Regions from separate parts of the Chloroflexus sp. MS-CIW-1 genome, predicted to be linked through region 1. Evidence: riboswitches for the same ligand, from Rfam matches in the RefSeq annotation. Region 1 holds a riboswitch; each other region holds the start of a gene.
What was found. Region 1 has a riboswitch for cobalamin ahead of QTO31_RS13605 (ABC transporter substrate-binding protein). Riboswitches for the same ligand answer to the same signal wherever they lie in the genome.
Positions count from the first base shown of each region.

Region 2: linked by a shared signal. The riboswitch ahead of cobO (cob(I)yrinic acid a,c-diamide adenosyltransferase) and the one ahead of QTO31_RS13605 (ABC transporter substrate-binding protein) in region 1 are both predicted to bind cobalamin.
Region 3: linked by a shared signal. The riboswitch ahead of QTO31_RS17105 (prenyltransferase/squalene oxidase repeat-containing protein) and the one ahead of QTO31_RS13605 (ABC transporter substrate-binding protein) in region 1 are both predicted to bind cobalamin.

Region 1 covers NZ_JAUBWR010000002.1:153,297-163,333, reverse strand. The annotation lists gene QTO31_RS13625 (hypothetical protein) at 73-480, shown strand; gene QTO31_RS13620 (hypothetical protein) at 726-1,298, opposite strand; gene QTO31_RS13615 (ABC transporter ATP-binding protein) at 1,315-2,346, opposite strand; gene QTO31_RS13610 (iron chelate uptake ABC transporter family permease subunit) at 2,343-3,365, opposite strand; gene QTO31_RS13605 (ABC transporter substrate-binding protein) at 3,783-5,072, opposite strand; cobalamin riboswitch at 5,337-5,480, opposite strand; gene QTO31_RS13600 (prohibitin family protein) at 6,167-7,099, opposite strand; gene QTO31_RS13595 (DUF2905 domain-containing protein) at 7,411-7,632, shown strand; gene QTO31_RS13590 (VLRF1 family aeRF1-type release factor) at 7,653-8,834, shown strand; gene QTO31_RS13585 (J domain-containing protein) at 8,940-9,866, shown strand; gene QTO31_RS13580 (S1C family serine protease) at 9,896-10,037, shown strand, end outside.
Region 2 covers NZ_JAUBWR010000001.1:2,637,461-2,647,497, reverse strand. The annotation lists gene QTO31_RS10590 (acyl-CoA dehydrogenase family protein) at 1-26, shown strand, start outside; gene QTO31_RS10585 (1-phosphofructokinase family hexose kinase) at 441-1,397, shown strand; gene QTO31_RS10580 (hypothetical protein) at 1,388-1,711, opposite strand; gene QTO31_RS10575 (class I SAM-dependent methyltransferase) at 1,689-2,504, opposite strand; gene QTO31_RS10570 (SDR family oxidoreductase) at 2,523-3,242, opposite strand; gene QTO31_RS10565 (HD domain-containing protein) at 3,819-4,388, shown strand; cobalamin riboswitch at 4,785-4,930, shown strand; gene cobO (cob(I)yrinic acid a,c-diamide adenosyltransferase) at 5,056-5,664, shown strand; gene cobN (cobaltochelatase subunit CobN) at 5,695-9,960, shown strand; gene cobT (nicotinate-nucleotide--dimethylbenzimidazole phosphoribosyltransferase) at 9,987-10,037, shown strand, end outside.
Region 3 covers NZ_JAUBWR010000002.1:1,022,142-1,032,178, reverse strand. The annotation lists gene QTO31_RS17140 (bifunctional RecB family nuclease/DEAD/DEAH box helicase) at 1-902, opposite strand, end outside; gene QTO31_RS17135 (hypothetical protein) at 974-1,234, opposite strand; gene QTO31_RS17130 (SAM-dependent DNA methyltransferase) at 1,318-2,853, opposite strand; gene QTO31_RS17125 (hypothetical protein) at 2,856-3,509, opposite strand; gene QTO31_RS17120 (YcxB family protein) at 4,000-4,503, opposite strand; gene QTO31_RS17115 (ATP-binding protein) at 4,516-4,929, opposite strand; gene QTO31_RS17110 ([LysW]-lysine hydrolase) at 5,175-6,221, shown strand; cobalamin riboswitch at 6,275-6,416, shown strand; gene QTO31_RS17105 (prenyltransferase/squalene oxidase repeat-containing protein) at 6,542-7,606, shown strand; gene QTO31_RS17100 (hypothetical protein) at 7,611-8,465, shown strand; gene QTO31_RS17095 (histidine phosphatase family protein) at 8,478-9,122, shown strand; gene cobS (adenosylcobinamide-GDP ribazoletransferase) at 9,119-9,880, shown strand; gene QTO31_RS17085 (energy-coupling factor transporter transmembrane component T) at 9,880-10,037, shown strand, end outside.

The sequences.
Region 1 (10,037 bases):
TAGCGATTCAACCAACAAGTAATGCTGTCGGCCTAATCTCTGTTTAAGCTAGACAATTGGAAGGAGAAGACGATGTGTCATAAGTTGACTATCCTGGCTCGCGATAGCGCCAACCGCATCATCGCTCAGTGCGAGCATGGAACAATCCATCTCTATTGGGCACGGGCGGCGCTCTTTCTGCATCCAGCCGAGCTGCTCCCTCTGCTCGCGCTGATTCAGTGTTGGAAGCCAGACTTCGAAGAGGCGCGGAGCGAACCATTTTGCATTGTCCGGCGGCTTGATGGCTCATTGCAGCTCTGGTACCGCGAGATAGGTGTGCATTTGAGCCAAAGTGATCTGTACGATCTGGCTGCTCTTCTCTGGCACGCTGCAGCCCGTTTGAAACTTTTTGGCCCTGAACCGTTAACGCCGCTGAGTCATACCCTAGAATCGAGTCGTCCGGTGACTTGTGTTCTGCCACGTCCTGAATGGCGGAATTGAGGTCTTCGTTGGCGGAATGAAGAGATGATGAGGATGTCTATGTGGTGTTTTTCCTGCTCTTCCACTTTGTGGGCGAAGAAGGTTGGGTAAAGATGATCGCCACCTAAGGCTGTGGGCAGTACACGCCAAGGCGTATAGTCAGGCAACAGCTCAGCAAGATTCCACTTTGCTTACATCGGCACGAAAGCCAGAGATGCGCAATGACGGCGAAAAGGAACGTCTTTCAGGTGCTCTTAACCCTGCGCTTAGTCATGGTACATCGTCTTCCCACTGCGGTCTTTTGGATCGGGTGGTAGTCCTAAATATCGCTGACGTAAATCATCCCACAATGCCAGTCGTGACCAGTCAGGCTCCTTGCGGAACTTCATGTCGTCGGTGAGAAATGGATTGGGGAAGAAGATATAAATCTGGTTCTCACCCTTACCATTGAATAGCCGTAATCCCCAACTGCCTACCGTTCCATCAGGGTTTAGCCGACGGTAAAATTCAGCTCGTCCTGTTCGCCGATGGCGGGCAAGTTCCGGATCGACAGGTTTCTGCTTGCTGCCTTTATGCTCACCGATGCACAGATGAAAGTGCCAGACTCCGAAATCAACGGTCAGGTACCCATCGAGCATACCAATTCGCTGTGGTGGCTGAGTAACTTTGATCTCGAATACTGAACCCTGAATAAGTGGACCAAAATATATCTTGTCCCAATGATCACGAAACAGTTCGGTCATCAGCGTGGTAAGTACTGACTCTTCTGGTTCGAGTGGAAAGATTTCGAGTGTCCCATTCCCTGGTTCTTCAACGATATAAGAGGATGGTGTTGTCATAAAAAATAACCTCCTGTCAGTTGCCACTCGGCGACATTTCGCGTACCAGTGTCACGAGATCGTGAAGTGAATACACACATCGTTCGGGATGTCCTTTCGCCTGGATATGCCAGCAAGGTTGTTGTTCAGTGCCACTAATGGTAATACGTAGCGCTGTCGGATTATCTGTTGAACTAGTCAGATATCCGATTCGTTCAAGCGCATGAGATGTCCATTTGCGAATAAGACCTTCACCAAGAAGTGTTGCCCGATGCACTGAAGAATAGTGAAAGCGAAATTGGCCGTGATAGCGATCAAAGGTAATCTCGCAATTGGCGAAAGCCTTTTCAAATGCTCCGCTCAACACAAGATCTTCTGGTGCACCGGAATATACCGTACCATCAGTTGTCATCAACCATACTATATCGGCACTACGTAAAGCGAGATCAAGATCGTGGGTTGAAAGAATGACGGCTCGTTGCGTGTCGTGGGCCAGTCTGCGTAGGAGTTGCATCATCGCTACCCGGTGTGACAGATCGAGGAAAGCGGTTGGTTCATCGAGCACCATAACCTGCGGCTCTTGAGCCAGGGCACGTGCTACCATGACTCGTTGCCGTTCACCGTCACTCAATTCGTGGATATAGCGTCTAGCGAGGTGTTCTGCCTGAGTCGCTGCAATTGCCGTTTGCACGATTGCTTCATCGTGAGGTGTTAATCGCCCAAACCAATTCGTGTATGGATAGCGCCCAAGGGCAACTAGGTTGTACACCGAAAGCTGACCAACCTCAATGCGTTCGGTGAGAACAACACTAATCCGGCGAGCAATCTCACGCGGTTTGAGCGTCGCCAGATCAGTCTTATCAAGGAACACTCGTCCGGCTAATGGCGGTTGCATACCGATCAGGGTTCGTAGGAGGGTTGATTTACCGACGCCGTTTGGTCCCATTAAGCAAACAACTTCACCGCTACGAAGCGTTAAATTGAGGTGATCGGCAATGATACGCCGTACCCCGCCTCTGCCAGAGTAACCAATGCGCAAGTTCTCAGTGGTTAAAACTGGTTCGTTCATAAGCTAAAGGTTCCCCGATACCGCTGGAGGATAACCCAGATGACAATAGGCGCCCCAACGAGCGATGTAATGGCATTTAAGGGGAGGACAATACTAAACCCTGGTGCTTGAGCTATCAGATCGCCGACAAGGGCTGTCGTTGCTCCAACCCATATACATGCCGGGATCAGCACATTATGATCTGACGTTCGCAGCAGTGCTCGACAGAGGTGAGGCACCGCAACCCCAAGAAAAGCTATTGGACCACAAAAGGCGGTTACTGCTCCAGCAAGTACGGCACTGCTCAGGACAATCCCACTTCTAGTCATTTGGATGTTCATACCCATACTGCGTGCGTATGTCTCACCGAGCAGTAACGCATTAAGAGCTTTGGTCAGAAGGAAAGCCAAGAACAACCCAATACCGATGGTTGGCCCTAGAACCCACAGTTGACTCCAGGTTACACCACCGAAATTGCCAAAGCTCCAGGCAATGTATGCATGAATGCGCTCGGCAATACTAAAGTACAACAGCAGACTTACCACAGCACTGGTAACATAACTGATCATAAGCCCTAAGATAAGAAGAGTAATGCTGCTCCGCACTTGTTGAGCTATAAAGATAACAAGAATCATCACGATACCGGCACCGAAACTGGCGGCGACTACCAGGCTAATATTACTCAACAGTCCGGTAACAGCCAACAAACTTGTGTTGGCAGTACCAACGCTTAACACAACGATGGCAACCCCAAGGCTGGCCCCTGAACTGATGCCAAGAATAAATGGATCGGCTAGCGGGTTGCGGAAGAGGGTTTGCATTTGTAGGCCGCTCACGCCGAGTGCGGCTCCGGCTAGCGCCGCGGTGAGTGCTTTAGGTATGCGAAAGTCGTATATGATCGTTACCCACGTCGCTCGTTCAGCTTCCTTGTGGAAGAGGATTGTTAGAACCTGTTCCAATGGAATGGGTACTGATCCTGCACTGAGGCTTAATAAGAAACTCACTAGAGTAATACCAGACATGACGATGAGGATAACCATCTGTAGGTGTTGGTGTAAATGTACAGATGATTTGTTTGTGGTAGCGAATATTTTCCCCATACAATTTTCGTACTGATTGAAGTTATCGTTTTAACCGATGAAAAATATATTCTTCCACAGGGCTATTATGTATCAGATGTTCATGAATAATTCGTCTAATTACTACTTGGTCAACGTGGTGGTACCAGATGCCTTCAGGGTATACCACGACAATAGGACCGGCGGAGCAGACACCAAGACACGGCGTCGTGCCCCGCTTGACTCTGTTCGGATTCTGGTAATCCCCTAACGGCCCAAGCAGGTGGGCTAATTGTGAGTACAATTGTGCTGCTTTGCCGTCTGGATCGCAATAGTGTCCAGTACAGATAAAGATATGGCGAGAATATGGGTTCATATGGGGTTTAGTCATACCGTCCTCTATGGTGCAAGCTGTTGGTAAAAGAAGAGTTCGTGATCAGGTAGTAATTCTGGGTGCAATATCTTGATCAAGTCGGCCAGAATGAGATGAGGGTTAGTAACACCGGTTTCCCAATAATCATTGCCGCCGTTCTCGTTCAATCGCTTGTTGTTGTTGAAGACGTTGCCTTTCTGAAAGGCGGTAAACTGCGAAAAGCGTTCGTCTATTTGCTGCAATTCGCTCAAACTCTTCGCACTACCAGGGTTCAGCCAGAAATCGGCATTCTGGGCGCGTTCAAAAACCTCTTCAAAGCTCAGTGGTTGACTTCCGCTCGATGTATCGTCAGCCCAGAGGTAGGTTGCACCGGCATCGGCTAGAAGTTGGGCCACATAGCTTTTACCACCGGGCATATACCATGTTCCCCGAAACGGAGCATTAGCAAAGACAGTAGGTTTGTTGGCTACTTCGCGGGCTTTAGCGGCTATCTCGCGATAGCGGTTAGCGATAGCGGCGTAGGCTTTATTGGCTGCCATTTCCTGGTTGAAGAATGCTGCGGTGAATTTAATCCATTCAGCGCGACCGAGCGGTGTGCTTTCCATGTATTCGCTGTTCAAGACAACCTTTAGACCAGCCTCGAGTAACTTAGGATGGGCGTCGAACTCAGGATTACCAACCCCATACGTCATGATCAGATCGGGATTGAGATCGAGAGCTTGTTCAACATTCACCTGGCCTCCACTCCCGATTTCCACCAGCTCTCCGGCAGCGATCTTCTGACGCACGGTCTCGTTGTTGATGTACAGGAAGCTATCGACACCGACTAACCTATCAAGCAGGCCAAGTTCGTCGAGATGGGGCAGTTGTGTGGTTGACATTGCCACCACACGCTGTACCGGAATTTCGATCAGTAGCGTATTATCTTTTAGATCAGGTGGCGGAGTGCCGCACTGAAGCAGGACATACCGGAATTGAACATCAGCGTCGCGCCACGGATTGAGCACAGTGATGATCTTGTAATGGTTGAAATACTCAATCTTCCAACCAGTTGCCTCTTCCAGAGTAACTTTCTCTGGGAAGTAATCGACTTCCGGATCGAACTCAGTAACACACTCATCGGTAAGGTTGGTAAGCGGTGGTGTGAGCATGTCTGGAGTAGCCGTAGGTACAGCAGTCGGGATTGGTGTACCTATAGCTCCTAATGCCGTTGTTGGAACAGCGGTTGGCACAGGTCTGGTCGCAGTCTGATTTCCACACCCAATAAAGAAGATGACGAAGAAAAACGAAAGCATGTAATGTGCTAAACGATACATAGTTTTCCTCCAAAAATGCAAAAAATAATGCAAGAGATCCTTCGCCGCTAGCAGAAAATGCTATCGGGTACTGGGAACGAGCGATCTGCTCAACGAATAGTCACTATTGTTTGTCGGAAATTGGCGTAGTGGGCAGATGGTGCTGTTGATGATAACCATCAACAAAACATCCCCAGTCTCTTCCGAGAGCTGGGGATATAAACACTGCCCGTTCAGTGGGGTAAACTACGGCAGGCATGTTCTCCTCCTTAGCTCGAGAAGGGCCGAACATCATCGCATCGCGGCAGGCATCCTGGCTTCCGGTATTAGAACCGGTTACAGTTGCGGCACAGCGCTGGACTTGCACCAGCTTCCACCTTTACGCCCTGGCATCCGGGCCTACGGGTCACCGCGACGATATAAGCTTGTCAATATTGCCCATATACTAGCACAACTGACACGATTTTGCAACTGTTCCCTGTCAGCGTGTAGGGGTTTTCAACGTTGTGCGGCGACGTGCGCCTAACACCCCTCACCTTCTCCCCAACCCCCTTCCGCTCCCTTTGTGGGAGCGGAAGGGGGAGGGTGAGGTGGGATTGGAACCCGCTCCTGATGGCTTGTTGATGGGATAAACGACGGATTTCAGCTTCACGCCGGAGGATGCAGGCCGGAGGCCCGCGCTCCAAGGGCAATCGCGCGAGTCGGGGATCGTCTCGCGCATGGATGACATGCATCGTGCATGTCTCCCCATTCGGTTACAGCGAAGTGGCTCTCGTGATACCAAAAGATGAAGACCTTGAAAGGCCCTGGTCAGCGTGTTTTTCAGAACCGATGGCCATTATCGGGGTAAGTCATTCTGCACACGTGTGAGACGTTCTCATTTGGAAATCGTGACAGTGAGCGATGACGGCTCATCATTGGTGTTTCATTCATCTCTGTATTTTCCGTGTCTCTGTGTTGCAGAATCCGTCGTCTCAACAACGATGTACCGCACGCAGTGTCACTACTAGGGAGAGGCACGAGATACCGTACCTCTCCATCTCAAGGTGGGATTGCACCAGATCGATGACAAAGTGCAGCCGTATTTACCCATTCCAACGAAACGGTCTTCAACTCTACTCACCACCTGCAGTTCCGGTCACCGGCTCACCATCGCGTGGTCTGGTTGCCGCCGGTGTATCACCTAGCATACCGTCGCTTGGAATGCTCAGCATGGTCAACAGGCCATTATCGCCACTTACCAAGCGCGGCAAGACACCATCCCAGCGTTCGATAAAGCGCAATTGGAGCAATTGCGGAGAAACGACTTCACCGAGCAGGCGGAGCGATTCGGCTTCAGCGCGAGCAATTTCGAGGCGAGCCTTTGCCTCAGCTTCAGCACGAGCGACTTGCTGTTGGGCCTCGATCCGCGCCCGTTCAAGCTCGCGTGCGGCCCGTAGTGCGTCTTGCTCGGCAACCTGCTTCGCTTCGATAGCACGGGCAAACTCAGGACTGAAATTGAAGTCGGTGATCGAGACACTTTCAACGATGACCCCACGGGGTGTTAGGCGTTCACTCAAAATGTTTAGGATCAAATCTGACACTTCAGGACGACGGGTGATCAGTTCTTCAGCCGTAAAGCGTGCTGTTGCTGCTTTGAGCGCCTCCTGAATGGCGGGATCAACCACGCGGCGTTCGTAGTCTACACCGATCTCGCGTACCAGTCGATCAACCTGGCTGGCGTCAGGCCGGTAGTTGATGACCACCTGGGTGGTTACGGTTTGCAGGTCACGTGAAGCTGCGCTTGAATTGGACTCATAGCGCTGGGTGCGTACTTCCACGATGGTGACGGAGGTAATAAACGGTGGGCGAAAGTGAAGCCCTTCGTTGAGCACACCGGTAATTTCGCCGAATGTCTTCAGTACACCTCTGGTACCGGCTTCAATGGTCGTTACCGAATTGATCACAATAAAGACTGCGACCATCCCCAGGATAATGATGGAGAATATTGCTGACATTGACCATCCGCTCATGGTCGGCGTAGGAAAAGATTGACGTCTTTGGTTCATCGTTCTGCACTTTCTATTTCAACAAGTGTCTCACCCTGTACAGATAAGGAAATAAGTTCCTACATGCAGTATACCTCATAAAGCTGCTCTATCATCGGGGATGAATTCCACATGTTGCAATGGGTTTCTTCAGGTGTATCCGGTGCGGCGCTGCTCAGATCGAGTATCATGACGATGGGGAAACATAGTCATTGCTACAAAGACATTCTAATACATTGTTAGCAAGCTGTTGATCAGCAGCTAATACCGTGCCATCATAATAGCAAGCAGATAGAAAAGGGCTGTTTCAGTGCCCGTATCGAGGTGTACGTATGACGGAAATTGGCCGCTGGTTAATTGGCGTTGGTATCCTGCTGGTTGTGATCGGGCTAGTCATGATGGCTGCCGGACGTTTGCCATGGTTGGGTCGCCTGCCTGGTGATATTCTGATCGAACGCGACAACCTGACGATTTTCATTCCGCTTGGCACCATGTTAGTCGTGAGTCTGATATTGACGATCATCGCCAACGTGATTGCCCGCTGGTGGCGATGATTGTCAGAAAGGAAGTGTGTATGATCGATCGGGAAGCAGTGCAACAGCTCCGCGCAGAGTTAAGTGAATTGCAGCCACCAGTGCTGTCGCTGTACGTTGAGGTTGATCCAACCAGGCCCGAAAACGAACGGCGAGCGTGGGTTTTGCGTGCACGTAACGCAGTAAAGGCACTCGCAGCACCGGCAGAGATTGAACAGGCGGTGCTGACAGCGCTTGAGGCTGAAATTGCGCCGGAGGCGCGCACGCTGGCGCTGTTTGCCGCAGCGCCTGCTGCCGAACGCAAGAGCACCACCGTTGCGGTAACGAGGTTACCGCTCCATATCAATTTACCTTTGGTTGATGTGCGGAACGGACGGGTTGAGGCGCGCTGGGGCGAGCCGTATATTTCGCCGCTGATCTATGCTCTCGATCAGTACGAGCACACTGCCGTTGTCTGGTTGCGTGGCGAAGGCTGGCGCTTCTTTGAAGTCTTCCTCGGCGAGATCGTTGAGCACACTGATGTGTTCCGCAGTGTTGAGTCCGATCTCTGGCAGCAATTAACACAGTTCGATCCACGACGGCTGCGGGAGGCATTGCGTGCCCAGGCAATGGGGAATCGCGACCGATTTGCCCGACGAATGGAGAACATTGCGGTACGCTACCTGCAACGTCTAGCCGAGTTAACTGAACGTGCACTTGATCATCTGCGGGTGCGCCGCCTGGTATTACTTGGTCGTGAAGAGGCAACCAAACAGTTTGCCGATCTGTTGCCCCGTTCTGTTCGACAGATGATTGTGGCGCATGTTGCCGATCTGCCGCATCCCGATGCAGCACCGGCTCATGTGCTCGCCAAAGTCATGCCGGTATTAGAACAGGTTGAACAGACCCACGAGCAATCTCTGCTCGAACAGGTTGTGCGCCAACCGGGTGTGTGGGGAGTTGATCCAACTCTGAATGCGTTGCAGGAGGGTCGCTTGAGTCTGCTGATTGCACCCTGGTATCTAGACGCACAGGTCTGGATGACCCCTGAAGGGCTATTGGCTGCCAGTCGTGAACAGGCCGTTTTACTGGCCCCTGATAGCGATCCGCAACCGGTTGCCCTTCGTGATGTGTTGGTCGATGCCTGTGCCGCCTTTGCTACCCGGTTAGAGTTTGTGACCGGTGCTGCTCAAGAGCGGCTGATGCGCGATTTTAACGGTCTGGCCGGAATCTTCCGCTGGTAAGTGTACCAGTATGTGCCGGTAAGACGTTATACCGGTCGTCAAGAGGTCATCCGTGCCTCACACGGGTAACATCGCTATCTTACAACATCACGTGTGTGGGAAACTATGGAATTCAAGGATTACTACGCAATCTTAGGCCTTAGCCCGGATGCTGATGAACAAGCGATTAAACAAGCCTATCGCAAGCTGGCGCGGCAGTACCATCCTGATGTCAATCCGGGTGACAAAAAGGCTGAGGAGCGCTTTAAAGAAATAAATGAGGCCTATCAGGCGCTGAGTGATCCTGAGCGGCGGCGAAAGTACGACGAGCTGCGGTCGTACTATCAGCGCTGGCAGCGCAGCGGTGGCCGCGGTGATTTCAACTGGAGCCAGTGGCAGGCGGCGCCTGGTCAACAAGTCTATACCTACAATGTGTCGCCAGAAGATCTCGAAGACTTGTTTGGCGCCGACAGTCCCTTCTCCGACTTCTTCAGTTCGATTTTCGGTCAACCACAATTTCGGCGGACGAGCCGAAGTGCGCGTGGACGCGATCTCGAAGTTCCGGTCACTATCACCCTGGAAGAGGCTTTTTCGGGGACAACTCGCTCCCTTCAGGTCGGTAACCGGCGGATCGAGGCGCGCATTCCGCGTGGGGTGCAAACCGGTACCCGTGTGCGTCTGAGTGGTCAGGGCGCGCCTGGTATCGGTGGTGGACCTGATGGTGATCTCTACCTGATCGTTGAAGTGGCGCCGCATCCGCAGTTTGAACGTGATGGTGATGATCTGCGATCAGTAGTTGAAGTTGACGCCTTCACTGCTGCGGTGGGTGGTGAAGTGCGGGTACCGACGATTGATGGGACCGTGACGCTCAAGATACCACCGTTAACCCAGGCTGACCGGGTGTTCCGGCTGCGCGGTAAGGGCATGCCACGTCTCGACAATCCGTCAGAGCGGGGTGATCTCTTTGTGCGGGTGAAATTGGTCTTGCCTGAACCGCTAAGCGAGGACGAGCTAGCAACACTCCGTGATCTGGTACGTCGTCGTAGGCGTTAGAACGTTGTATCACTAAACAAGAGGTTTCTATGGAACGTCAATCGGGACGCGGACGGTGGATCATGCTGTTACTCGAACTGGCGCTCCTGGCTGTGATTGCCGGTGCGTTTGTTTGGGCTGCATTGGTTGGCAATCGTCCGACGGCTGTTGCAGTTTCACCATCGCCGACGC
Region 2 (10,037 bases), on a different contig from region 1:
CGGATTTCTGGGAAAGTGATGGTTAATGTTGCTGCTTTCAGTCCTTTGCTGATCGGAATGAAGCAGGCGTCGCTCTGCCATCAGCGAACAATATCAAGCGCCTATCCGAAATCTCCTATCGCAGCAGAAGATTGGTCGGGGTGCAGCGTCGCTGCGCCGAGAAGAGGGCGGCGGGATGCGTCTGATGGTGGCGTTGCGGGGTAGGCAACGTGGGAATGGTCGATGCGCTGGGTGGCGGGTACTGGTCGGGACGAGGCGCCTCCTCGCCCCGACAGGTGTCCACGGTGATGATCGTGGAGCGCCTGTCCGACATACCCTGTTGCAGCAACAGAATTCGGTTGGGGCGAGCAGCCCTGTGCCCGTCCATTGGGAGGTAGGAGGGGCGAGGCGGTGCCTCGCCTCTACTGATCCGTTCAACATTTGAAAGCAGGTCTTGCGCGATGATAGAATATAACGACCTGAGCGAACTATCACCATTCCTCATCATTACACCCAATCCAGCAATTGATCGGATACTGGTCGTTCCCGCACTCCAGATTGGTCAGGCGCAACGGGTACAAGAATCGCGGATCGCGGCTGGCGGCAAAGGCTTGAATGTAGGCAGAGCAATGAAGTCACTTGGTGTTACTGCGTCGATCCTGGCGCCACTCGGTGGCTTTACCGGTCAACAGGCTACACACCTGGCTCGGCGTGAGTGTTTAGCGCTCAGTGATGTTCCTATCGGCGATGAGACACGAGTTTGTACGTTGGTCGTCGATCTGGCTACGCAACAGGTCACCGTCCTAAACGAAATTGGGCCACAGCTTACTGCTACGGAGTGGGCAACGTTCGAGCAAGCGATCCTCGACCATCCGGCGACGTGGCATCTCTTTTGTGGTAGCCTCCCGCCGGGGGTTGAAGCATCAACGCTAGCAGCATTAATCAGAGCGTTGCGTATACGAGGAAAACGGGTTCTGATCGATACCAGCGGTGCAGCGCTGGCAATGGCAATTACCGCTCAACCGGACGTGGTCAAGGTCAATGGCGAAGAGCTAGGGGGTCTGTTCGGCGACCATATCAATAATGAACACACCGCTTACCAGGCCGCCATCCGTCTACACCGGGAAGGGATCGAGCAGGTGATTGTTACACTTGGTGCCGATGGTGCGATTGGCGTCAATCGAACAGCGGCTGTCAAAGCCACTCCGCCAGCAGTACCGGTTCAAAACCCGATTGGTTGCGGAGATTCATTTTTTGCCGGCCTGGCTATCGCGCTTGAACGCGGACAACCACTCGCTACGGCACTCCGGCTAGCTACCGCTTGTGGCGCAGCCGATGCCCAAACGCTGGCTCCCGGCCACATCGACGACGCTACCGTCAACGCACTTGCCGAACGGGTGCACTTACGCTACTGGTGAACTTCAGCCGGTTGGGGTGGTGAGGCATCGATCAGACGCGCTAACTGCCGCATTTGATCAGCATTCAGATATGCACTCCGTTGTCCAGAGACCGTATAAAAGGCTAGATCACCGGAAGCACCAAGGATGAGACGGTACGATCCCAGCTCACGAATCCGCTTCTGCACCGAACCGAGCAGTTCGCGTAGTACAGCTACCTCATCAGCATTCAGCACCACAGCATCGTAGCCACGGATTAGATGGTGTAACACCAACGCCGGTGTCGCTTCAGGATGGTACGCTGCCTCAAATTCACCGATCAGCGCGATCCGCATCCTCTGCCTCCCTCGCGACCGGTCGGTCGCGAACTGCAACGACCACCTGCCAGATACTCGTCTCATCGAACGGAACTGGCGGCAAGCTTGTATCGCCGAACACACTGAGCGGGCGTAGTCCGGCAGTGCGTAGCATCGCTGTTAATTCCGGAAACCCGTATAGTCGAATCTGATCGCCAGGATGAGTAACATCAATACCACGACTGACATCAACATAGCGGTAATCAATTTCGAGCACTGCCCGGCGCGGGTCAAAGCGGGCTTCGCGTAAAACGAAACCACTTCCAATGGGATACCAGCCACTCCGAAAGTCATGCAGATAACGACCAATCTGGTAGGGATTGAGACACTGTAACAAGAGCTTGCCACCGGGCACTAAAGTGTGCGCAATGCCGTTCAAGACGGCCTGATTCGTCTCATCGTCGAAAAAGCCAAGACTGCTGTTCATCAACAAAACGGCATCAAAGCGCTCGTGGTAGGGTAAACTGCGCATATCGCCGGTGACAAACTCGACATTCAGCCCCCGTTCGGTGGCTGCTGTACGGGCATGGCTGATCACCGACTCCGCAGCGTCAAGCCCAACCACCGTCCAGCCACGTTCGGCCAGCATCAGACTGTGCCGCCCATTGCCGCATGCTAGATCAAGGATTGTCTCGACGCCTTGCAAGCCGAGGGCGTTGATCAGAAAATCAACTTCACGGCGGGTTAGCTCATCGGCGTATTGCCGATAATGAGCAAATTCATAGACCTGAAATAACTCTTCCCACCACTCACGCGAAGCCTGTTCGGGCATTATAAACTCCTGACCCGCCTACAGATCGATGGTGCGCGGCATAATTGGCAATTCATCAACGCGCAGACTGGGCGGCAGGGTACATACCCAGAGCAATGCCTGCGCCACATCATCAACCGTCATCAGACGCTTACGCAAATCTTCAGCCGGGTTTAGCGGTGCAATATCAGCATTGATCATCCCAGAGTATACTGTTGTCACGAAGACATTGTACGGGCGTAACTCTTGTGCCAGGGCTTGTGACAGGCCCGATAACGCGAACTTGGCGGCGCAAAACGGTGCAATGTTCGCCACGCCCACCTTTCCAACCCGTGAGCCGAGGTTAACAATGGTACCACTCCGCTGACGCTTCATATACGGTACCACTGCCCGCATCAAATAAAATACGCCGTTAAGATTGGTATTCATAACCTCTTGCCACTCGGCGTCGGTAAATTGCTCGAGCGGCGCAATCTTCTCGATATTGCCGGCACAGTTTAACAAGATATCGACTCGCCCCATCATCTGGACGGTCGTGTCCACCAGATACTGGACCTGTGATGAGACCGTAATGTCGGTTGGAATTGCGAAAGCGTTGTGGCCCTCGGTTGTGATCATGCTGACCAAATGTTCAAGCCGTTCACGTCGCCGGGCAGCGACCACGACCGTCGCTCCTTCGCGAGCGAAGAGCCGGGCAGCGGCGTAACCAACCCCACTAGAAGCACCGGTAATAATTGCAACTCGTCCTCTTAACTTCATGACATTCTCTCCGAATACTGCTGGAAATCACGGCTTCATAGATATTATACCTGAAGAATAAAATAAAATCGGCGCTGATGAAGGGACAGTCGGCGTTTGCAAAGTTTTCATCGTTTGGACCGAACGGTTGCCGATGGTCCCCGACCCATGCGCTTGCCTGGGCGCGCAGGTCTCTGGTCTGGGTCTTGCAGTAACATGGCAAGAAACCATCGTGTGTCGCATGAGGATGCCATCATCCCCCAGGCCCTCGCAAGGCGAGGTCGGGGAAACCTTCCCTTACCATACGGTGACGAGCATGATTGGTGGGACAACCAGAGGTTTGCCGCAGATGACCGCTACATCGTCCGTATCAATCGGGCCAACCTATACCAGGACGGTTGAACAGCAGTCTGAACAGGTTTCACCGCTCACGCCAAGCGCGGGCTAGCAGCTCGCGCTTCCGGGTCATAGGAGCATTCTCAGAACTTTCTAAGGCAAGCTTGGTTATACTCTGGTAGAATCATTGTGCTACTATTGCGTTAGTGTGCGAGAGATGGTATAACATAACAGGTAACAACATACAGGAAAAGGGTCGCGATGTACTGGGAAACCATCACTGATCTGTTACACCACCCACGAGTTATCGAGACACGTTACCATATGCACCACAGTGTTCCCAAGCATGATCATCTTATGCGTTCGGTACACTTCTCGTACTATCTGGCACCATTTTTTGGCGCCGATCAGGTAACGTGTGTTCGTGCTGCCCTCTTACACGACCTCGACTCGCGTTATGGTACCCTGACCACTCATGGCGCTATTGCGGCACGGGTAGCTGCTGAGCTGGGCGAGCCGGAAGCAGTTTCGGCAGCTATCATTAGCCACATGTACCCCTTTGGCCCACGTCCAACCACTCGTGAAGGGTGGGTATTAGCGGTAGCTGACAAACTGGCTTCACTGGCCGATCTGAGTGCATTTATCGGTGGGTTGTTCTCTGGGCGGAGTCTCCATATTCGCCGCCAGCTCTGCAAGAGTGACCCCTTTTACGCCTCGCGCCGTGCCCGACGACGGCACCGCCGTCTGATCAGTTCACTCTGGCGGCGACTGGGCCGTAAGGGCCTTAGCTGGTGGCGTTTCGATGGTCGTGAAACGGTAGGGCGGGTTTAGAGTCCGTGGTTGGATACAGCTATCAGAGGTCAAGACGGAGTTTTGGTAGGGGCGCAGCGGTGCTGTGCCCCTACCACATTATGACATAGTGGCGATGCGGGGATGAATATGGCGCTGGGCAATGCGGGCCAGTGGCCCGCGCACCCAGGGGGCGCAGCGGTGCTGTGCCCCTACCACATTACGATATAGTGGCGATGCGGGGATAAGAGTATGGGTATAGGTGGACGGAGAACAACGTGATGGCGGGGTTACATCCACACGCTTCAGTGAACAGGTTTAGAAATCACCCTGTTCGGTGTAGTGAGGGATAGCCGGTACGCAGATGGGATCGATGTCTCACCACTGCACACCTCGCTGCCAAACCTGTGCTATAATTGCTACACATTGTACATTGCACATTCAATCATCCGTCGCGGTGACCCGTAGGCCCGGATGCCAGGGCGTAAAGGTGGAAGCTGGTGAGAGTCCAGCGCTGTGCCGCAACTGTAACCGGCTACTATAAGCCGGAAGCCAGGACGCCTGCCGCGATAGAGTGTTCGTTCAGCCCTTCTCGAGCTAAGGAGGATGAACGAGGCCTGCATGAGGCTATCATGTGGCGTCATCGTTTCATAGCCCCGACCGAGAAGGTCGGGGTTTTTGTTTATATGTCAACAGTAAGGAGACGGTCGTGTCTGAGGAGGCAACTGCACCGATTGGGTCGGGGTCATCGCCTGAAGCAGCGGCTCGCCGCAAGGCGGTGAGAGCTAGCCATGCACCGAAAGGGTTGGTCATTGTCAATACCGGTGAGGGGAAAGGGAAGACAACCGCTGCCCTAGGTATTCTGCTACGGGCCTGGGGGAGAAATATGCGCGTCGGTGGTGTGCAGTTTATCAAGCACGAACAGGCAAGATTTGGTGAATTGCGGGCACTCGAACGCATAGGGATTACGTTGACGCCCCTCGGTGATGGGTTTACCTGGACGAGCCGCAATCTCGATGAGACCCAGGCCCGTGCATTGCATGGCTGGGAAATCGCCAAACAACAGATTACGAGTGGTAATTTCGATGTCTTTCTGCTCGATGAGTTTACATATGTGATGCACTATGGCTGGCTGCCTGCCACTGAGGTTGTAGAGTGGCTGCGAGCGAACAAGCCGCCAATGTTACATCTCATCATTACCGGTCGCTATGCACCGGCAGAACTGATCGAGTACGCCGATCTGGTCACGGAAATGCGTGAAGTAAAGCACCCATTCCGCGACCAGGGGATTCGGGCACAGCCAGGGATTGAGTACTAACAGCTCCCTAAGCCGGTACACGGGGGACACATGGGCGAACAGCTTAAGCGCAATATGGTGCAGCGGCTCGATGGGCGGCTGGTAAATGCCGGCGCCCGTCGGGGGATGTTGATCGTCTGCGCAACCGGTTGCTGCTGTGGTCATACGGAACGTGGTTTTGCACCGGTTCCGACCGATCTGTATCATCAAGAATGGGAACGCCGCCGTTTGCGCAATCGCGTGCATCTTAGTCAGGGTGGGTGTCTAGGGCCGTGCCCGCTGGCGAATGTTGCCCTCTTGCTGTTCGATGGCCGTCCTTACTGGTTTCACTCGCTCAATGATCCGGCATTAGTGCCAGTTCTGTACGATTACATCGAAGACCTGCTGGCCGCTGAGCGTCCGGTAGCACCACCACCGGCACTGGCACCGCATCTGTTCAACGGCTTTACCTGGGACGGTGTGGAAGCTGCGACGACTACCCTCGACCGTCTGCCAGCGGTGGCCGGCAGTGGGATTCTTGTTTTGAGTCAGGCCGACACCGATCTCTTGGCCCTCGAGCAGGCACAGACGCTGCTTCCAGAAGGTTTTGCTCCGCTGTATATGGCGCATATTGGCCGCTTGACCGAACCAACTGCGATAGATCGCTTGCTTGAACAACATCTACCGGCGGCAGCCATTGTGGTGGTGCGGCTCCATAGTCCGGCTGCGTTTCTGTACGGTCTGGAACGGTTACAGCAGTGGGCTGCGACTACCGATGGTTTTCTGCTCTGCCTGCCAGCAGTCGATGAGGTAGACCCTGATCTAATGGCCCGATCAACGGTGGGAGTACCATTGGCGATGCTGATCAGCGCCTATTTTCGGGCAGGCGGGGCGGTGAATCTGGCCAACGGACTGCAATGTCTGAGTGACCATCTGCTGGTAAGCGGATGGGGCTACGATCCGCCGATTGATCTCCCCTTGCATGGGATGTATACCCCGCCACGACCGGCACGCCGTGGCCGCAGACAAGATGCGGCGACTATCACAGCGGCAGCAAGCGATGCACCGACAGTTGGTGTGCTCTTTTACCGTGCCCATCTTCTGAGCGGGAATACAGCGTTTGTTGATGCACTGATCACGGGCTTGCAGGCACGTGGGATGCAGGTACGCGCTGTCTATACGCAATCGCTAAAGTCAATCGCTTCCGACGGTTTGCCGATTGGGTTAGGATTGTTGCAGCAAGCTGGCCCACCGGATGTGATCGTTTCGACCCTTAGTTTCGCCCTTGGTGCTGATGATCCGCATCCGTTCAGTCGTCTTGATGTTCCGGTGGTGCAGGCACTGCTCAGTAGCAGCAGTCGTGAGGCGTGGCAACGCGATGGTCGTGGCCTGGGGCCGCTCGATACAGCAATGAATGTTGCCTTGCCAGAGCTTGATGGCCGTATCATCGGGGTGCCGATTGCGTTCAAGTCGCAGGAAGGGGAAACAGCCGCCCATTCATTACCGGATCACGAACGGATTGAGCGGCTGGCAGGTTTGGTCTGGCGATTGACCCAGTTGCGCCGGAAGCCGAACAGCCAAAAGCGGATTGCTATTATCTTGACGAATAGCAGCGCGAAAGCGCAACGGATCGGAAATGCTGTTGGCCTGGATGCACCGGCGTCGCTGATGCGCATCTTTGCGGCCCTCCGTGAGGCTGGTTATGCCGTGGGTGAATTACCGGAGAGTGGTGATTCGCTGATTGCCAGTCTGATCGCACGCTGTTCGTATGATGAGACCTGGCTGACAACCGAGCAGTTAGCACAGGCCTATCGTGTTCCTGCCGAAACCTATCGGCGCTGGTTTGCCGAATTACCGCTGCCGTTGCAAGAGGCTATGATTCGTCAGTGGGGACCACCCCCTGGCCAGGCGTATGTCCACCGCAGTGAGCTGGCACTGGCTGGGTTGGAAGTTGGCAACTGCTTTATTGCCCTCCAGCCACCACGTGGCTACGACATGGATCCCAATGCCATCTATCACCGACCCGATCTACCGCCACCACACAATTATTATGCCCTCTACCGCTGGCTGCGTGATGAATGGCAGGCTGATGCGATAATCCATCTGGGAAAACATGGGACGCTCGAATGGCTGCCTGGTAAAGGGGTTGGGTTGAGCGCGGTCTGTTTTCCCGATCCCTTTCTGGCCGACCTGCCTCTGATCTATCCCTTCATTATCAACGATCCCGGTGAGGGGACTCAAGCCAAACGACGAGCCCATGCGGTCATTGTAGATCATCTTACCCCACCCATGACAAATGCTGGCACATATGGCGATCTGGCCGAGCTGGCTCAACTGGTCGATGAGTACTACCGCATGGAACGGCTTGATCCGACCAAATTACCATTCCTGCAACGTCAAATCTGGGAGGTGCTCCAACGCAGTCAATTGGCCGATGACCTGCGCTACATATTGCAAGCCGATCATGGTGATCATCGTCACGAGTGGGATGGTAGTGTGCTGGAGGATGGCACACCGACCGTTTTGGCCGAGCTAGAAGGGCGTGAGGTAGCCCATCTCCTCGAAGACATCGAAGGGTATCTGTGTGAGCTGACCGGCGCTCAGATTCGTGATGGGTTGCATATTCTCGGCACGTTGCCGGAAGGCGACCGACTGGTTGATCTGGTGTATCACCTGCTGCGACTACCCAATCTCTCCGCTCCCAGCCTGCCGGCTGCCATTGCTACAGCACTCGGTGTTGACTGGTCAGCGTTGCAGGCAGCACCGGGGCGACGGCGCACTGATGATGACCACTTTTTGACGAATGCCGATCTAATCGAATACATTGAAACCCTCTGCCGGACTATGCTGCGTCAGCTTTATAACCACGACTGGGCTGTGTCGGCAATTCATGAGGTGATAGAGCAGGTGCTCCCCGGTTGCGGTGATAGTTCGACCATTGCGGAGGTGCTGCGCTACGCCTGCGACCAGCTTGTACCGCGGTTGCGTCAGAGTGCCGTTGCCGAAATCGATCATCTGCTGGCTGCCCTGGCCGGACGCTTCGTACCACCAGGGCCAAGTGGCGCCCCCACACGAGGAATGGCGCATGTGTTGCCTACTGGACGCAATTTCTACAGCCTTGATCCGCGCAGTGTGCCCAGTATGGCTGCCTGGGAGACTGGCCAGGGGCTGGCAAATGACCTGCTACGCCGCTATCAACAGGAATACGGTACATGGCCTGAAAGCGTAGGAATTAGCATCTGGGGTACCAGTCTCATTCGTACTGCCGGTGATGATGTAGCGCAGGTGATGACGTTGTTGGGTGTGCGACCGCGCTGGCAACGTGAAAATCGGCGGGTTATCGGCTTTGAGGTTATTCCGCTCGCCGAATTGGGACGGCCACGCATCGATGTCGTCTGTCGGATTAGTGGCTTCTTCCGCGATGCGTTTCCGCATCTGATTGAGCTGCTTGATCAGGCAGTGCAGACGATCATTGATCTTGAGGAACCGCTTGAACTGAATTTCCCGCGTAAGCATGCCCACCTGACAGCGCAGACCCTGGCAGAGGGTGGTATGCCCGTTGAAACGGCACAACGTGAAGCGCGCTACCGCATCTTTGGCAGCCCACCGGGAAGTTACGGTGCCGGGATGCTCCCCCTGATCGATGGGCAAAACTGGACGAACGATACCGATCTGGCGCACGTGTATCTACGCTGGGGCGGCTATGCGTACACCGCCACTGAACAGGGTGTCCCGGCAGAAACAGCTTTTGCGGCTGCGCTCAGCACGGTACAGGTCGCTACCAAAAATCAGGACAATCGCGAACACGATATTTTCGACAGCGATGATTATTTTCAGTTTCACGGTGGCATGATCGCAACGATTCGGGCCCTCACCGGACGGAATCCGGCGCGCTACTTTGGTGATAGCAGTGATCCGTCACGACCGCGCACTCGCGATCTACGTGAAGAAGCCCGTCGTGTCTTTCGGGCGCGGGTGGTCAATCCGAAATGGCTGGAAAGTATGCGTCGGCACGGGTACAAAGGTGGCCTAGAACTGGCGGCAACTGTTGATTACCTCTTCGGCTACGATGCGACGGCCCAGGTACTGGCCGACTGGATGTATGAGCAGGTTACAGAACGGTATGTACGTGATCCGGACGTACAGCAGTGGTTGCAAGAAGTGAATCCCTGGGCATTACAGGCGATTGCCGAACGGCTCAACGAAGCAATTGGTCGAGGAATGTGGCGTAATCCTTCACCGGAAGCCCAAGCCACCATCGCCGAGATTCTGAACCAGGGTGAAGCTGTGCGCGAGGGACTGTCTACGGCACAGGACGACTATCACGAATCAGCGTAGCAATAAACAAAGGAAAGGAGGAACCCATGGATCTGCTTCAAACAACTATCAATCAGATCGGGCCACTCGACGATCAG
Region 3 (10,037 bases), 870 kb from region 1:
TCGTCGTACAGAGCCGCCCATCGCATACAAATCTCATTGTATAGACACCCATCACATTTAGCTGTCAAGTGGAAAGGTAATTCGGCAAATGGTGCGGTTGCGATGGTGGATAAGATTGCCGATGGGCCAGCCAGTAACGTCTCGATCTCGGCCAGATAGGGGGTTGGATCGGTAATGATTTCCAGATAACCGGTAGTTACCCCCAGCCATTCCAGCGCCTGCCGTTGCTCAGCTTCAATCCGTCGTCGTTCGGCTAGCGTCTGGTTCGTTGCTGCAAGTTCACCTTCACCACGGTACAGAATACCGAGCCGAACGGTTTGCAATGCTACATTTGCATCCTGGCAAATCTGCTCGACGAGCCGCTGATAGCAGGCCAGTTGCAGACGATGCTCGATCTTCGCCGTTGCCGAACTTTTGGTATCAACGATCAGGAGTTCCAGCCTGCCGTCATCAGTACGTGCCAACAACAACAGATCAATATCACCACTGACCGCCCAGCCATCAAGATGAGCGGCCAACCGCGGTTGAAAGAGAACTTGCTTCGTACCAGGTGCGAGCTGCCGGATGTGTTGAAGCACAATATGATTGTGATCGGAGGTCGTAAACTGCGGATCGCCTGCGCGCTGACGCTGTGCGCAGTGAACGGCATTGGGAAAGTGTTGCCGTACCTGATCTTCAATAGACTGTTCAAACTGCCGACCGGCGATGGTCAACATCGGCGGGAGCGGTTGCAACGATATGCGGTATTTTGGCAGCCAGGTTAGCTCTTTCCGTCGTTCGTGGAGGCGTAGACGCAAGTAGCGCCGACACTGATCGAGGCGCAGATACTGAGCCAGGTCGGTTGGTGAAAGCGAATGTGGCCGATTCGGATTGTTTGGCAGCGGGGGAAGGTGTTCATCCATATAACTCATACCAATGTAGCTTGTGGCGCCTGTACGCACGTTTGCCAGTATACTAGCCGCGAAATCTATCCCTAATACTTTACAGCCTTTATGATAAAACGTTCAGTCAGATTAGCTGTACTAGTACTAAGGTCAAGTATTCTCAGACGTGATTGTACATCGACCGGTTTAACCACTTCGCCCAACACCCGTTCGTAGCCGTCAAGCGTAGTAACAGTAGTATCACCGTCTTTTGCCCAATGATGAACCGTTACCGGTGATCTGTCTGGATCATCGTTGACAACACCTTTCGTCTGTAACGAGGTAACAGGCAGGTTAACGTCTGTTTTCATCTGTGCCACCGAAGTGCAGAGGTGGCATCAAGGCAAGTGCTTGTTGAGCGGCTGGTAGATCCAATTCGTTTGCAACCGGCTTACTATTCAGCAGCTTCTTCCCTAAAAAGGAGCCTCTGGTAAGCTTCTTCCGTGTACGCTACCAACTGCCGTTCCGCCAGCGTTTGCGCAATCTTGCCCTCTTTCCCCAACACTCGCGCAAGAGCTATCAGATCAAGCAAGTTAAGAAGTTGGGCCGTAATTGGCCGCTTTGCGTCCCAGAAAATGAAGGCTGACCAAAACGCTCTGGCAGGGTCGGACATCACCAGCTCGTACAGGAAATCGCACTCTTCTTCAGACGCACAGGAGAAAAAATAACAGGTATCGTCCAGAACCACTGGGCGTCCCCGAAACGGTGGTACTTGGACAAATTCGAGCTTCTTGTATAAACCTGAGATAGCAACCTTCCAGGGAGCAAATGTATAGGGTCCAACCCCAAAGACCGAGAAGGGCGGGCGGTTCTTGTAGATGGAACTCTTTCGTTTGTCTAGAAGATGAGCGTGCTCAGTAAGATAATGCCACGTCTTGGGGGCGTCAGACCTAAGATGGCTTGGATCGTCGCTCATCGTCCGTTGTGGAACAATCATCCAACGACGCGGCTTCCTGTGCGCTGCAAGATCGGAGCTTTTGAGCAACGGAAAGAGCACGTCAGGTTCAAGCTCCACGAATTCTCCCAGCCCGTTAACAAACTTACCAGACTCAACGTTCAGTTCAAAGACCTTGCTACAATCGTGCTTTATCCCTGACCGCCAACCCCGGAAACCGTTCCCTCTAAGGTCTTTCCATTTCTGGTATGATTTGACATCAGCCACAAGCATTCCATCCTGCAAACCAAACGTGCTATCAGGGTGGTGTGCATGAATAGAATAAAAAACCCGGCATTCCTTGCTATTGCCGTTTGGCTCGCTCCGAACGAACAAAAGGCAGGCGTCAACCGACGCCCCAAAGTATTTCTGCGCGTCGAGGAGATACAGTGATGCTGACTCAATTCGTAGGCCATTTTGCCAGGCGTATAAAAGAACTTTACGTGCTACTGTCGTTTTGCAAAGCATCGCAAGCATGCCGTTTTTACCATTGAGCCATTCGATGTTCTTTCTAATCATCCATTCCGAAATGTCGAAATTGCTTTTACCGGTGAGCGCATCAATACCGCGGAGATTGTCGAGGTTTGACTTCGTCGGAACATTGCTACTGCCCAGCATGCTTAACGCTGTATTTGTGACCCAAGGTGGATTGCCTATGACAAGGATGGGTTTAGGCAACGATTCAACGATCTCAGACCAATTCGTGAAGAAGAAATCAGCTTGATAAACTTCAGTGGACGCATGAGGGAATGCGTGTGCAACAGCCTGCTTTGCCTGTGCTACGTATTGCGGGTTGATCTCAAAGCCAAGAACACGTGACACGTTTGGAAATGTTTCTAACGATGCTTTGAGAAATGAACCCGTTCCGCAAGTCGGCTCAAGAATCGAAGCAGGGCGAAATCCAGTCCGAGCGATAAGGGAACAAATTTCCCTGGCCAGGCTGATGGGTGTTTGAAAATCCCCGAATTCGACTTTGCGCTGTGTTTGATTACGCATCGCTATCTCAGCCTTTCAACACCCGTAACGAGGCCAGCCTTCTCGATGACTCGACCATATTGAAGTCTCCATTGAAGGGCATTCGAGATGGTAAGATAGCCTACCTTAGGAGGATCAGAAAGGATTTCGTCAGCTATCGCTGATGACTCGATCTCGTCTACTGGCAGTCTGCGCTCCTCGATGAAAGCCATAATGTCATCCTTGTTCCCCTCATTCTCAAGGATTCGGCGAAGACCTGTGGTCGTTTGAAAGTCTGCCGTCCGCTCTTTACTGACAAAGATCGTGTGCAGAACGTTTAGATTTCCCGTAGCTGTTTGGGGGTCATCTGTTTTTTCGTATACGAACACAAGCAAAGAATAGCCCAAGCCGTAGATTTTCTGCCGAGCAGATTTAAAAGGACACGATGATTGCGGTTGCCTTATGCTTGTTACCTTCATGTCAACTTCAAGTTCGGAAAAGTCGATCCCACTTGCAGAGCTTCCTTCCTCAAAGTCGTACTTTTCGCGGAGGTAAGACCGAAACTTGTGCTCGAAGTATGTGCCAACAGCCTTCCCATCTGTAACACCATACAATGACGGCTCGCGGTGTGCTGACTCGATACCGGCAAACGTCTGCGCTTCTACCTTAAGAATTTCAAGTGTTAGCTTCGGTTTCATTACTTGACCTCACAATTTGCCGCCTAACGATTTGCACTAAGCCGTAGGCTGAACAAAGGGTAGTCTGTCAGCGCAAAGCGCGATTTAGGCAGCGCTTTGTTCGTTCGCAAGGAGGTGTTGCCTTATCCTTGCCAACATTTGATTGTCGGCCTGCTTTCCGGCATCTTTTATTATCGCAGCTCCTTACCAAATGGCATCGTAATAGTCTTGAAAATAGTGAACAATATCTGGTTGCCGAGTCGCTATAAGAGGTTCGCCCTCTGCCGGCAAGGTCTTATACCAATCACTCATCACAAAACCGTTTTCGAGACTTGGAACTGAGCGAGCGTTTCGCGAATCCACGCTCCTTGTGAAGCGTTTAACTGTTCACGGTGCGCTGCTAAACTATGCAATGATTGATCTCCGATACAATTGTCGTATCGCTGCTATCCCTCTACGGAGAACATCAGTTCAAGAACCTGATACACGGTTTTCGCAAACAGGATCGGTATTACGTTGCTGGTTCATCAAAAATACCCGGCTCAGGCTTCGGATCAATCCGATTCCGCAGGATGCGCTCAAAAGCTCCTACCTGGCGGGGGCCAATTGCTCGCCCCGAAATCAACAACACCTGGCCGTTGATGAGCTGTAGCTCATAGACACCAAACAGCTTGCGCCAGCCGCGCACTTGTGACCACGGAATCTCACTTCGCCCACTTTGGGCTTTGACGATTAACGTATCACGCCCCAATTCGTAACGGATTGGCTGGTAAACCGGAAGATCTCGCTTTCGGCTCTGGCGATAAATCATGATCCAGCCCACAATACTGTAGACCAGAAAAGGCAGCCAACCACCTAATAACGCGGGTACCTGAGGCACAGAGGGATCATAAATGACGAACGCTGTCAGTACTGCCGCTACAAATGCAAAGACATAGAAAATAGGACGACGAAAATAGCGACTGAGGGCGTGCCGGGTAAACTCTTTCTGGCTAATGACACTCTCGATAATCATAGTTTGTCAACACTAAAATGCATGCCGCTTGATCAAGATCAGTTCGTTACCGCCGTGTGGTAGTGTGCGATATTGTAGATCATCCAGCAAACTCCGCGACAAGAACAGCCCCAAACCACCCGCTCGTTGCTGTCCATGCGCGATCAGATGACGTGGTAAAGGAACACTGAGCGGATTAAATGCCGGTGCTGCATCACGGATCGATACCAAAAGCGTATCACCTTCATTCCAAACTTCGATCCATATTGGGCCAACTTGCCCACCATAACCATAGATAATGGTGTTGGTGATCAGTTCGTTGGCTGCGTAGACAATATCATCAATACAATCACGACGCGCACCAGTGTAACTCGCCGCATCAATGATCGAACGCCGAATCTGTTTGAGGCTATGCAGGTCGGCGTTAAAGGTTAGTGATGCGGTCATACTTGCTCCAAGTGATCTTACGATAGCGATTCCGGTGAATACGCATCTTATGATACCATACGGTTGCGGATGTTTACATGAAATAGCTCAAAACCTGAGTCTTTGCAACGTCTCTCCCTGCCCGGCAGTGGGATGGAGGAAGAGGAAAGAGGGCCAGGCAAGAGTCTTACCGTTTGCACCCGTCAAGAAAGGAGATGCGCATTGCACTGCGACCCTGCGGTCGCAACTTCTGGTGCGACATGCTTATGAACGACGCGGTTGAGTTTCTTATTCGTCTGCTTCGCACGCCATCGCTCTCTGGACAGGAGGCAGCGGCAGTACAGGTGATGGTGGCGCAAATGGCTGCGTTCGGCTGGGAAGCGTTCGTTGATGAGTCGGGCAGTGCGGTTGGTCAGGTGGGCACGGATGGGCCATTAGTTGTGTTGCTCGGCCACATCGATACTGTGCCCGGCGAGATACCGGTACGTATCGAAGACGGCAAACTCTATGGGCGCGGTGCTGTTGATGCCAAAGGCCCGTTGGCGACCTTTGTCTGGGCAGCCCGCCGTGCCGAGCAGGCTGGCACGTTAGGTTGCCGACTAGTTATTATCGGGGCCACCGAAGAGGAAGCCGCCAGCTCACGTGGCGCTCACGCTGCCCGTGATCGCTACCGCCCTGATTTTTGCGTGATCGGAGAACCGAGCGGCTGGGATCGGATTACGCTCGGTTATAAGGGACGGCTGCTCGTCCACTATCGTTATCAGCAACCGGTTGCCCATAGTGCTGGTGAACAACGTGCTGCCCCCGAACAGATGGTTGACTTCTGGCGAGCAGTTGAACAGTACTGTCAGCATCTCAACGCCGGACGAAGCCGGCTGTTTGAGCAACTCATCCCTTCGCTCCGGCGTGTTCATAGCGATAGCGATGGCATCAACGAATGGGTCGAAGCAACCATTGGCTTTCGTCTGCCACCCGGCGTTGAACCATCAACCCTGGCCGAGACGCTCCAGACCTTAGCCGGTGCTGCCCATCTCTCTTTTGAAGGCGCCTGCCCGGCCTTCCAGAGTCCACGCACGACACCGCTGGCAAGTGCATTTGTGCGGGCGATTCGTCAACACGGCGGTCAACCGGCGTTTCTCCACAAGACCGGTACAGCAGATATGAATGTCGTAGGCCCGGTGTGGCAGTGCCCAATCGTTGCTTACGGGCCGGGCGATTCACGGCTTGATCATACGCCTGACGAACATATTGTGCTGCACGAATACGAACACGCGATTGCGGTGTTAGCCGATGTGTTGGCACAATTACGTTGACGATTGACAAGGGTTGTGCTACCATCAGCCTGATTGAATATAAGCAACGTGGGGTTGTACCCCACCGGTAGGGAGCCCGGAGGAAGCGAAGGGCTTAATTGGGGGAAGTCCGGTGCAAGGCCGGCGCAGTCCACGCTACTGTATGTCGCCATTGGCGACGAGCCAGAATGCCCGTCCCTACTCGTCTGCTGTCACGCCCGCGCTGGAAAGGGGGTGAGGCAATACCTTCTTTTTGCTTCATCAGTTCACCCCTCCACCGCTGGTGGAGGGATTTTTGTTGTCTGTTCGGTGTTCGCTGACGGAAACGAGAGGAGCGTCTCATGCGTCGAACAATTGTCCTTATCCTTACGATGATGTTGAGTATAATCGTATCGCAACCAGTGGCTGCACAAAGCGACATGGTTGCTGCCGGATTGAAGTGGATTCTCGGCCAGCAACAGGCCGATGGAAGTTTTGCCGGTTTTGGGCCTGGTGATACTGCTGATGCTATTGTGGCGCTCGTGGCCGGTGGTGAACAACCACCAGCCAGCGCGCTCAACTATCTGGCCGGACAGGCCGCTAGCTACGGAACCTCATCGGCTGGCGCAACAGCCAAGGTGATCCTGGCCGTCGTCGCTGCCGGACGCGATCCGCTCAATTTTGGTGGGGTTAATCTGGCCCGCCAGCTTGGTACAACTTACGACCCGGCCACCGGTCAGTACGGCGCCGATGTGTACGGCCATGCCCTGGCCCTCCTGGCCATCAAGGCGATGGGCGTCCAACCGCCAGCGCCTGCTATCGAACGTCTTATCGGGTTACAGCTTCGCGACGGTGGATGGAGTTTTGATGGCGCCGCAGCAACCGGTAGCGATACCAATACGACCAGTCTGGCGGTGATGGCTTTGAGTGGCTATGCTCGTGCAGGCGATGCGTTAACCGCCGCCCGTAACTATCTCCGTGGTCAACAGAATCCCGATGGCGGGTTTCCCTACTCGCAAACATCTGCATTCGGCAACGCCAGTGATGCCAACTCCACCGCAGCAGTGATCCAGGCAATCCTGGCCCTCGGTGAAGACCCAAACGCAAATCCATGGCGACAGGGTGAAGCAACACCGCTGAAGGCCTTGATCGCATTCCAGAATCAAAGTGGTGCCTTCCGCTATCAAAACGCAATGCCCGACGATAACGCATTGGCAACCTATCAGGCAATTCCGGCAGTCGCTGGCAGAACGTTGCCGGTACGGACCGTCACCATCCCGGCAGCACAAACATTGATCGCTTCGGCCATCAATCTGCCAACAACCGGTGGCGAAACTGTGCCGATCCTGGCTCTGGTTGCCCTCACAGGGATGGCCCTGCTGGTCGTTGGTCTGTGGCTGCGCCGTGAGCCGGTGAGACAAGGGTAGGACGATGAAACTGTGGCGCACGATGCTGATCTTGCTGGTTATGACCCTCCTGTCGAGCGCGGTCAATGCCCAGTCACCGGTCAACCGTGCTGGGGTCGTGGTGCGTTTCGGTAATGGTGAAGTAGTGACGGCATGCGTTACCTTTAACGAATCGACGATCAGTGGACTTGATCTGCTCGAACGGAGCGGGTTACCGGTGATCAGTCAGCAGAGCAGTATCGGCGCCGCAGTGTGTAAAATTGGTCGCGACGGTTGCGACTATCCGGCGACCAGTTGCTTCTGTGCTCGCGATCAGCAGGGGCGAGCGGTTTACTGGGCCTTTTACCGCCGCGAGGCCGGTACATGGCGTTATTCCAATTTGGGCGCCAGCAACGTTGTGGTGAACGATGGCGATCTCCACGGCTGGGCCTGGGGGCCGGGTGATGCTAGTAGTGGTGCGGTACCACCAGATCTCGAACTGAGTGATGTGTGTGGTCAGACAACAATACTCCCCACAACTGTGCCCACTGCTACCACTGTTCCAACAGCCATTCCTACAGTTGGACGCCAGGCTACTGCAACTATGAACCCTACGGCCATGGAAGGCCCAACTATCGCTACGACACAACCAACGACACCCATGCCAATCGCTCGCCCTTCTTCACCGACCGCAGGAGCACCAACAGGGTCATCCATTACCCTTAGTCTCAGTCCACTGCCGTCGCCAACTGCGCTTGCTCCGACACCACCGACTAGAACCGAAACGCCTACACCGACCATGGCAAGCAATGGAAATGGGCAATGGCTTGCTTTTTTTGCCCTGGCAGCACTGTTGATTATGGGCATCGTGGTCACGTTGAGACGGCGTAACAAGGGATAAAGGAGTTTCACAGTGGGTCGTTCACGCCACACCAGTATCTGGCTTGTTCGTCACGGTCAAACCGAAGCTAACCGGAGTCGGCGGTATCTCGGCCTCCGTGACAGTCCTCTGACCGATTACGGTCGGCGCCAACATCTGGCCCTTGCTCAACGTCTACAAGTGCTACCCTTTACCAACATCATTGTCAGCCCAACAGAGCGAACCCGTTCTCTGGCCACAATGATTTTGAATCGGCGACCGACGATCCCAGTGCATGAAGATTCGCGGTGGTTGGAGATCGATCACGGACGTTGGGAAGGACTAACTTACCGCGAGGTGCTGCAACGTTTTCCTGATGACGCTCAGCAACGCTGGGCAAACGGCATTGATGGTCGGGCCACTGGGGGAGAAAGTCTGGCTGAAGTGGCAAACCGGGTGAACGAGGCATGGCAAGAATTGCTCGCCGGATCGGTGGGTCAACGAGTGCTGATCGTCACTCACGCCACACCCATCCAACTGGTACTCTGTTGGTGTTGTCAGCTTCCGATAGCCGAATACTGGCGCTGGCGCATCGACTTAGGCAGTATCACTGCACTCGATGTATACGGATCAACAGTCATTATGCGCACGATCAACACCGTACCGCGGTTGTTGGCGGCGACGGCGGAAGATGTATGAGTGAATCATCAATCCGTTCTCCCATTGGTCTGGTAGAGGCCCTACGCTTTCTCACCATCATTCCCCTTCCCGGCCTGCCACCAATGAACGAGCAGAGCGTTGTGCGGGCAATCCCCTGGTTTCCGATGGCCGGCCTGGTCATCGGCGGTGTATTAACTGCGGTTGACCTGCTGGCCCGACCGTTGTGGGGTGACCTCAGCGCCGCCGTACTGGTGGTGGCAATGTGGGGCATCATTACCGGCGGAATGCACCTCGACGGCCTGAGCGATACGTTCGATGCCGCAGTGAGCTGGCGATCACGTGAACGCAAACTCGAAATCATGAAAGACAGTCGGATCGGGGTCATGGGAGCCTCAGCGCTGATCATGATCCTCTTCCTGAAAGTAGCTCTGATCGCTGGTGCGCCAGGCGCCTGGCCTGCCCTCCTGCTGGCACCCATTCTGGGGCGTTGGGCCGATTGTTTCGGCATCTATTGGTTTCCCGCCGCACGGGAAGGGGGACTGGGACGCATGTTCAATTCTCAGGTACGACAGCGTGACTTCTGGCTGGCATCTTTGCTCACGGGGGGAGTCACGTGGCTTATTGCCAACTTCAACGGCTTGATCGCCTTCGGTTTGGTGTTGGGGCTGGCATATCTGTTAGCGCGCTGGTGGGTTCGTGACTTCGGTGGCCTGACCGGCGATACCTACGGCGCCCTTTGTGAGATAAGCGAAGTGGTGGTACTGGCTACGCTGACAGTACGTTTGGGGCATGGCTAATGCACACGCGCACATGGCTCTGCTGGCTGATTGCAACAGTTACCATCGCAATGCTCGCACCGCATCCGCTTTACCACATCTTGCTGATGCTGGTGGTGACGTACATCTTCGTGAATCGGCGTGATGATCGTCCGCTAGCACGGAGTTTTGCCCTCTT